One region of the Streptomyces sp. NPDC006529 genome, then DNA from elsewhere that is predicted to be linked to it. Evidence: riboswitches for the same ligand, from Rfam matches in the RefSeq annotation. Region 1 holds a riboswitch; the other holds the start of a gene.
The links. A riboswitch is a leader RNA that binds a small molecule or an ion and turns the genes downstream of it on or off. The one in region 1 is predicted to bind thiamine pyrophosphate.
Positions count from the first base shown of each region.

Region 2: another riboswitch for thiamine pyrophosphate. It lies ahead of thiO (glycine oxidase ThiO); the one in region 1 lies ahead of thiC (phosphomethylpyrimidine synthase ThiC).

Region 1 is NZ_JBEXPB010000001.1:211,895-216,097, reverse strand. It holds gene thiC (phosphomethylpyrimidine synthase ThiC) at 1-1,662, opposite strand, end outside; TPP riboswitch at 1,657-1,795, opposite strand; gene ABZY31_RS01005 (YibE/F family protein) at 1,868-3,265, shown strand; gene ABZY31_RS01000 (SsgA family sporulation/cell division regulator) at 3,282-3,731, opposite strand; gene ABZY31_RS00995 (helix-turn-helix domain-containing protein) at 3,829-4,203, opposite strand, start outside.
Region 2 is NZ_JBEXPB010000028.1:607-4,809, forward strand. It holds gene ABZY31_RS19915 (thiazole synthase) at 1-696, opposite strand, end outside; gene thiS (sulfur carrier protein ThiS) at 699-935, opposite strand; gene thiO (glycine oxidase ThiO) at 932-2,110, opposite strand; TPP riboswitch at 2,108-2,220, opposite strand; gene ABZY31_RS19930 (FAD-dependent oxidoreductase) at 2,348-3,601, shown strand; gene ABZY31_RS19935 (Rv2175c family DNA-binding protein) at 3,704-4,069, shown strand; gene thiE (thiamine phosphate synthase) at 4,140-4,203, shown strand, end outside.

The DNA.
Region 1 (4,203 bases):
GATCTTCATCGAGCAGAACTTCGGGCCGCACATGGAGCAGAAGTGCGCGGTCTTCGCGGGCTCGGCCGGAAGGGTCTCGTCGTGGAACTCGCGCGCCGTGTCGGGGTCGAGGGCCAGGTTGAACTGGTCCTCCCAGCGGAACTCGAAGCGCGCGTCGGACAGCGCGTCGTCCCATTCCTGAGCGCCGGGGTGCCCCTTGGCCAGGTCGGCGGCGTGCGCGGCGATCTTGTACGTGATGACACCGGTCTTGACGTCGTCACGGTTGGGCAGACCCAGGTGCTCCTTGGGCGTCACGTAACAGAGCATCGCGGTGCCCCACCAGGCGATCATCGCCGCGCCGATGCCCGAGGTGATGTGGTCGTACGCGGGAGCGACGTCCGTGGTCAGCGGGCCCAGGGTGTAGAAGGGGGCCTCCTCGCAGATCTCCTGCTGGAGGTCGATGTTCTCCTTGATCTTGTGCATCGGGACGTGACCCGGGCCCTCGATCATGGTCTGCACGTGGTGTCGCTTGGCGATGGTGTTCAGCTCGCCCAGCGTCTTCAGCTCCGCGAACTGCGCCGCGTCGTTGGCGTCGGCGATGGAACCGGGGCGCAGGCCGTCACCCAACGAGTAGGTGACGTCGTACGCGGCCAGGATGTCGCAGAGTTCCTCGAAGTTCGTGTAGAGGAAGTTCTCCTTGTGGTGCGCGAGGCACCAGGCGGCCATGATCGAGCCGCCGCGGGAGACGATCCCCGTCTTGCGGCGCGCGGTCAGCGGCACGTACGGCAGCAGCACGCCCGCGTGGACTGTCATGTAGTCGACGCCCTGCTCGGCCTGCTCGATGACCGTGTCCTTGTAGATCTCCCAGGTCAGCTCCTCGGCCCGGCCGTCGACCTTCTCCAGCGCCTGGTAGAGCGGAACGGTGCCGATCGGGACGGGGGAGTTGCGCAGCACCCACTCGCGGGTGGTGTGGATGTTGCGGCCGGTGGAGAGGTCCATGACCGTGTCGGCGCCCCACTTGGTGGCCCAGGTCATCTTGTCCACCTCCTCCTCTATCGAGGAAGTGACGGCGGAGTTCCCGATGTTGGCGTTGACCTTCACCAGGAAGCGCTTGCCGATGATCATCGGCTCGATCTCGGGGTGGTTCACGTTCGCGGGCAGGACCGCGCGGCCTGCCGCGATCTCCTCGCGGACGACCTCGGGGGCGACGTTCTCGCGGATCGCCACGTACTCCATCTCCGGGGTGATCTCACCGCGGCGGGCGTACGCGAGCTGGGTCACTGCCTGGCCGCCGCGGCCCCGGCGGGGCTGGCGGGGGCGGCCGGGGAAGACGGCGTCGAGGTTCTTGAGGCCGCCGCGGGGCGAAGTGTGCTTGATGCCGTCGTCCTCGGGGCGCACGGGACGGCCCGCGTACTCCTCGGTGTCACCGCGGCCGATGATCCAATTCTCGCGCAGCGGTGCCAGACCCCGGCGGACGTCGGTCTCGATCTGCGGGTCGGTGTACGGGCCGGACGTGTCGTAGAGCGTCACGTCCTTGCCGTTGGTGAGGTGGACCTGGCGGACCGGCACGCGGAGGTCGGGGCGGGAACCCGCGACGTACCCCTTGTGCCAGCCGGGCTGGCGCTCTTCCCGACCGTCGCTGTCCTGGCTGACGGCAGGCGTGTGTGCGTCCTGAATGGTCATGAGACCTGATCTCCCTACGCCGGCATTACCCGGTAACAGGTTCGGCGGTCGACGCAGCCTCTTCCCGTACGTGTCCACGTACGGTGATCAGCGCCCTCTCAGCCCGGTGCTCCGAGCTCCCGCGTTGTGCAAAGGTGCCCCCACGCTAGCGTCATCCCTGGCGTGCTGAACAGTGGGCCCCCTCATCTCTTGCGATGATCAGTCGGTGACGTCCTCGCCGCAGCCCCCCATCGAGCCCACGGAACCCACGGAACACACGGGTCACGCCCACGCCCGCCACGGGTCGCCGCACGAGGCCTCCCCCGGACCGTCCCACGGGCACTCCCACTCCCACGGTCACGGACCGGCGGCTCCCGTTTCGAAGCACCTGCGCAAGGTCATCGCGGCGGTGCTGATCCCCTTCGCCGCCGCCGTCCTGGTCGGCATGGTCGTCCTGTGGCCGGGCGGCGCCCCCGCCCACGAGCGCACCGGCGTGGGCTTCGACCGCCAGACCCAGCAGGGCGCGGTGGTGTCGATCGAGCGGGTCGACTGCAAGTCCGTCAACGCCGCCCAGGTCCCGCCCCCTTCCGACGCCCCCCGGAGCGGTGCGGCCGAGGCCGCTCGGGCAGGCGACTGCAAGAAGGCGACGGTGAAGGTCTCCACCGGCCCCGATCAGGGACGCACCTTCGTGGAGATCGTCCAGCCGGGCGCGCCGCGGCAGTTGGAGGACGGCCAGGAAGTCGTGGTCGCCTACGCGCCGGCCGCCCCCCGCGAACTGCAGTACTCCGTCATCGACGTGAACCGGAAACTCCCGCTGGCGCTGCTGGCCGGCATCTTCGCCCTCGCGGTCGTGGTGGTCGGCCGGATGCGCGGGCTGTTCGCGCTGATCGCGCTGGCCGTCAGCTTCTCCGTGCTGACGCTCTTCATCCTGCCCGCCATCCTCCAGGGCTCGAACCCGCTGGTCGTGGGCGTCGTCGGAGCCAGCGCCATCATGCTGATCGCGCTCTACATGTGCCACGGCCTGACCGCCAGGACCTCGGTCGCCGTCCTCGGAACCCTGGTCTCACTGCTGCTGATCGGGCTGCTGGGCTCGGTGTTCATCGGCTGGGCGTTCCTCAGCGGCAACACCGACGACAACACCGGCCTGATCCACGGTCTCTATCCGCACATCGACATGAGCGGCCTGCTGCTCGCAGGGGTGATCATCGGATCGCTGGGCGTCCTCGACGACGTGACGGTCACTCAGACGTCCGCGGTCTGGGAACTCCACCAGGCCGACCCGACGATGGGACCCCGCGCGCTGTACCGGGCGGCGATCCGGATCGGGCGCGACCACATCGCGTCCGTGGTCAACACTCTGGTCCTCGCCTACGCGGGCGCGGCGTTGCCGCTGCTGCTGCTGTTCTCCATCGCGAACAGCAGTGTGGGAACGGTGGCCAACAGCGAGCTGGTGGCCGAGGAGATCGTACGGACGCTCGTGGGCTCGATCGGTCTGGTCGCCTCGGTCCCGGTGACCACGGCACTGGCCGCACTGGTCGTGTCCGCCGACCGGTCGGGATCCCCGGCCGCCACGGCGGCCTCGGGGCCGAGCCGCGGAGGGCGCGGTCGTCGACGTAAGCGGTGACACTGTGTGATGGCATTCAGCCCGCGTTCTGCTCGTTCTGCCGGGCCTCGGCGAGGATCTTCTCCAGCGCCTCCTCCAGGTTTTCCTCGAAATCACCGAGGTTGCGCTCCTGACCGAGCGGCACGATGCGGTCCGTGCGGTCGAGGAACGCCACCAGCGGCGCCGCGCTCGCCCGGAACAGGGCCCGGTCGGCGCCGACCTGGAGCCGGATGTGCACGTCCGACAGCTCCTCCGGTTCGGTCGGAGCGATGTGCACATCGCCGTCACCACATGCCTTGTTGATGCCGTCCAGCAGCAGTTCGCGGCCGAATGCCCAGGTCACGGGCGCGTCGCCGGGGAGGTGGAACGTCAGGCGCACCGCGTAGGGGTCACGCGCCTCGTACCGCAGCTCCACCGGGATCCGGAAAGCGAGCTCCTCCGAAACGAGGAAGCTCATCATGACCTCTGCCTGTACCGATTCGCGCATTGCCTACCCCGCTGTCGTGGAAGTGGCCAGGAATGGTCCCTCAAGGCCCTCTTGACAAGAGTGGTGTAAGCGCTTGCAGATCACAAGGAGTGAGTTTTCAGATACTGATAGAGAACGAGAGGCTACTCAACAGCGCGCCTACTTCACTCCGTAGCCGAGCGAGCGCATAGGGCAACCGGCCTTCGAGGTGCAACGGAAGAGAAATCGCCAAGGTCGCGGCGATGTCTCCGGCTGTGATCGGGATCGCCGCACACACCGTGCCGAGGGAATACTCCTGACGCTCCGTAACCGACTGCATCCGGCCGAGCGAGTCGATCCGCTGCTCGAGAGCGTGCATGTCCGAAACCGTGTACGGGGTGACGGGCTGGACCGGATGGCGGTCGTAGTGGTCCTTGCGCGCCTTCTCGTCGAGCTGTGCCAGCAGGCACTGGCCGATGGCGTGCGCGTGGCCTGTCTCGCGGAAGGCGGCCCA
Region 2 (4,203 bases), on a different contig from region 1:
GTCCCGCATCGCCGCCGCCATCAGCACCGGCACCTGCGCCCGCGTCACCGCCGACGCCAGCATCACCCCCGCGCACCCCAGCTCCATCGCCAGCGCCGCGTCGGACGCCGTCCCGGCCCCCGCGTCCAGGATCACCGGCACCCCGGCCCGCTCGACGATGAGCTCGAAGTTGTGCGGGTTGCGGATGCCCAGCCCGGACCCGATCGGCGACCCCAGCGGCATGATCGCCGCACAGCCGACGTCCTCCAGCTTCCGCGCGAGGACGGGGTCGTCGTTCGTGTAGGGGAGGACCGTGAAGCCCTCGTCGACGAGGGTCTCGGCGGCGTCCAGCAGCTCGACGCCGTCGGGCAGCAGGGTCCGCTCGTCGGCGACCACCTCCAGCTTGACCCAGTCGGTGCCCAGCGCCTCCCGCGCCAGCCGCGCGGTCAGCACGGCCTCGCCCGCGGTGAAGCAGCCCGCGGTGTTCGGCAGGACGGCGATGCCGAGCCGGTCAAGGACGGACAGGACGGAGCCCTGGACCGTCGGGTCCAGGCGCCGCATCGCCACGGTGGTCAGCTGGGTCCCGGAGGCGGTCAGCGCCCGTTCCAGTACGTCGAGGCTGGGCGCACCGCCCGTGCCCATGATCAGGCGGGACGAGAAGGTCCGGTCGCCCAGGGTGAAGAGGTCGTCGTGGTCCTTGTCGTGGTCGTCGGCCATGGTCAGCCTCCCTGGACCGCGGTGAGGACCTCGACGCGGTCGCCGTGGTCCACCGCCGTGGCGGCCCACTGGCCGCGCGGGACCACGGTCTCGTTGAGCGCGGCGGCGACCCCCTTGGGGGCAGCGGTCAGCGTCGCGACGACAGCGTCCAGGGTGGTGCCGGCGGGGATCTCGCGGGGCTCGCCGTTGACGGAGATGACGCGGGCGGCGGAGGCGGCGCGGGGGCCGGAGGCGGTCATGCGGGGGACTCCTCGCGTACGGCGGAGAAACGGCGCGGGCTGAAGGGGCGGGCCACCTCGGGCAGCTCGCCCGTGGTCAGGACGTCGGCGAGTACGTCGCCGGTGACCGGGGTCAGCAGGACGCCGTTGCGGTAGTGGCCGGTGGCCAGGTGCAGCCCCGGCAGTTCGGTGGGGCCGAGCAGCGGGGCGTTGTCGGGGGAGGCGGGGCGCAGGCCCGCGCGGGTCTCGGTGAGCGGCAGCTCGGTGATCCCGGGGGCCAGCTCGTGCGCGTCGCGCAGCAGCTCGTACACCCCGCCCGCGGTGACGGTGGTGTCCCAGCCCAGTTCCTCGCTGGTTGCCCCGACGACGAGTTCGCCGTTCTCGCGCGGCACCAGGTAGACGTGGCTGCCGCGGACCACGGCCCGGACCGTCCGGGACAGGAACGGCGCGCGGGCGGGCGGCACGGTGAGCCGCAGCACCTGCCCCTTGACCGGCCGTACGGGAGGCAGCGCCCGCGGCGGTACGCCGTCCAGCCTGCCGCTGAGGCTGCCCGCCGCCAGCACCACCTGGTCGGCGGCGACCGAGATGCCGTCGTCGAGCAGCGCGCCCGCAGCGCGGTCGGCGGTGACGGTGAGCCGGGCGGCCTTCGCCCGGTGGAGGACGACCCCGGCCCGTTCGCAGGCGGCCAGCAGCGCGGCCGCGAGCTGCCGGGGGTCGACCTGGTGGTCGCCGTCCACGCGCAGCCCGCCGCGCACGCCCGGGGCCAGCATCGGCTCCAGCCGGCGGCACTCGCGGCCCGTCAGCCACTGGGATTCCAGGCCGCAGCGGCGCTGGAGGGCGTGCAGTTCGCGCAGGTGGACCCGGTCGTCGGCGTCGAGGGCGACGGCCAGGGTGCCGCAGGCGCGGTAACCGATGCCGAGGCCGCCGCTCGCGTCGGCGAGTTCCGCGGCGAAGGCCGGGTAGCGCTCGGCGGAGGCGAGGTTCAGGCCCAGCAGGGTCTCCTCGCCGTAGTGCAGCTCGGTGACGGCGGCGAGCATGCCGGCCGCGACCTGCGCCGCGCCGCCGCCGGGGGCCGGGTCGGCCAGTACGGTGCGCAGTCCGCGGCGGGCCGCCCGCCAGGCGGTGACCAGGCCGATGATGCCGCCCCCGATGACGAGGACATCGCATCCCCGGCCGGATTCTCCGTGAGAGTGCATGGGCGTCCAGCCCCTCCCTTCGCCGGCATGACCCGGATCAGGTTCGTACGGTCGGAGGCCGTCCAGCCTCCCTCTCAGCCCGGTGCGCCCGGACTCCCGCGATAGGTACGGTGGCCAGACTAACCCCGCCGCCGGGACCGGGTAAGCGGCCTCCCTGTTCCTGGCGGATCATCAGATGGTTAGGGTGGCGGTGTGAACGAGCAGACCGAGCAGACGTACGAGCGGGCGGACGGCCCGGTGGGCGAGCCGACGGACGGGCCCGGGGCCCCGCCCCCCGTGGTGATCGTCGGCGCCGGAATGGCCGGGGTGCAGACCGCCGTGGCCCTGCGGGAGCGGGGTTTCACCGGACCGGTGATCCTGCTCGGCGCCGAGCCCCACCAGCCCTACGACCGGCCCCCGCTCTCCAAGGCCGTCCTCCTCGGCAAGGCCGAGGGCGCCGCCTTCGAGGTGGACTTCGCCGGCCTGGAGATCGACCTGCGGCTCGGCGTCGAGGTCACCGCGCTGCGCGCCGCCGACCACGCCCTCGACACCACCGCGGGCGAGGTGGCCTACGGCGTCCTGGTCCTGGCCACCGGCGCCGAGCCGCTCACCCTCCCCGGCACCGAGGGGGTGCCCGGCGTCCACCTGCTGCGCACCCTCGACGACGCCGAGCGGCTGCGCCCGGTGCTGGCCGCCGCACCCGAGGCCGTGGTGGTCGGCGCGGGCTGGATCGGCGCCGAGTTCGCCACCGCCGCCCGCGGGGCGGGCTGCGCCGTCACCGTGGTCGAGGCCGCCGACCGGGTCCTCGCCGGGGCCCTGCCCGCCGAGGTCGCCGCGCCCATGGCCGCCTGGTACGCCGGGGCCGGGGTCCGCCTGATCACCGGCGCCCGGGTCGCCGGGATCGAACCGGGCGCCGCCGGAGCCCCCGGCCGGGTGCTGCTCGCCGACGGCGGCGAACTGCCCGCCGCCGCCGTGGTCGTCGGCATCGGCGCCCGCCCCGCCACCGGCTGGCTGGCCGGGACCGGCGTCGAGCGCGGCAGCGACGGCTCGGTCACGGCCGACGCCCACCTGCGGACCTCGCTGCCCGACGTGTACGCCGTCGGCGACTGCGCCTCCTTCCCGTCCGCGCGCTACGGCGCGCGGCTCCTCGTCCACCACTGGGACAACGCCCTGCAGGGCCCGCGCACGGTCGCCGCCAACATCCTGGCCGCCTTGGCCGGGGAACCCCCCGCCGTCTACGACCCCGTCCCGTACTTCTGGTCCGAGCAGTTCGGCCGCTTCGTCCAGTACGCGGGCCACCACGCCGCGGCCGACACCCTGCTGTGGCGCGGCGACCCGGCGGACGACGCCTGGTCGGTGTGCTGGCTGCGCGCGGGGGTGCTGGTGGCGGTGCTCGCCGTGGGGCGCCCGCGCGATCTCGCCCAGGGCCGCAAGCTCATCGAGTCGGGGGCGCCGGTGGACCCGGCGAAGGCCGCGGACCCGGCCGTTCCGCTGAAATCGGCCGTCCTGTGACCGGGACCGGGCGGGGTTCCCGCAGGGTCCGCGGGCCCCGCGGGAACCCCGCCCGGCCCGCCCGACTACCGGCTGTCAGTCCTGGATGGCAGGCTTGTCCTCGTGACCGAGATTGACGCAAAGATCGAAAAGCTCGTCCCTGCCTGGCTCTACCTCCCCGACATCGCGGAGATGCTCGGCATCGAGGTGACCAAAGTCCGGCAGATGGTGAAGGAAGGCCAGCTCATCGCGGTGCGCCGCGGGGAGAACCGCTCCCTCCAGGTGCCGGCCGCCTTCATCGACGGCGACAAGGTGGTCAAGGGTCTCGTCGGCCTGCTGACCGTGCTGCGGGACGACCGCTTCACCGACGAAGAAATCCTGGAGTGGCTGTTCACCGCCGACCCCACCCTGCCCGGCACCCCCGTGCAGGCCCTGAGCGAGAATCGCGGCACGGAGGTAAAGCGCCGCGCTCAGGCGCTCGCCGTCTGACCTGATCCGCTCCACGTGGTGTGCGGGCCCGCCCGGGCCCGTACGCCACGGCCACCCCGGGGGTTCTCCCATGCAGCAGCTGTCCGATGCCCGGCTCTACCTGTGCACGGACGCCCGCAAGCGGCAGGGCGACC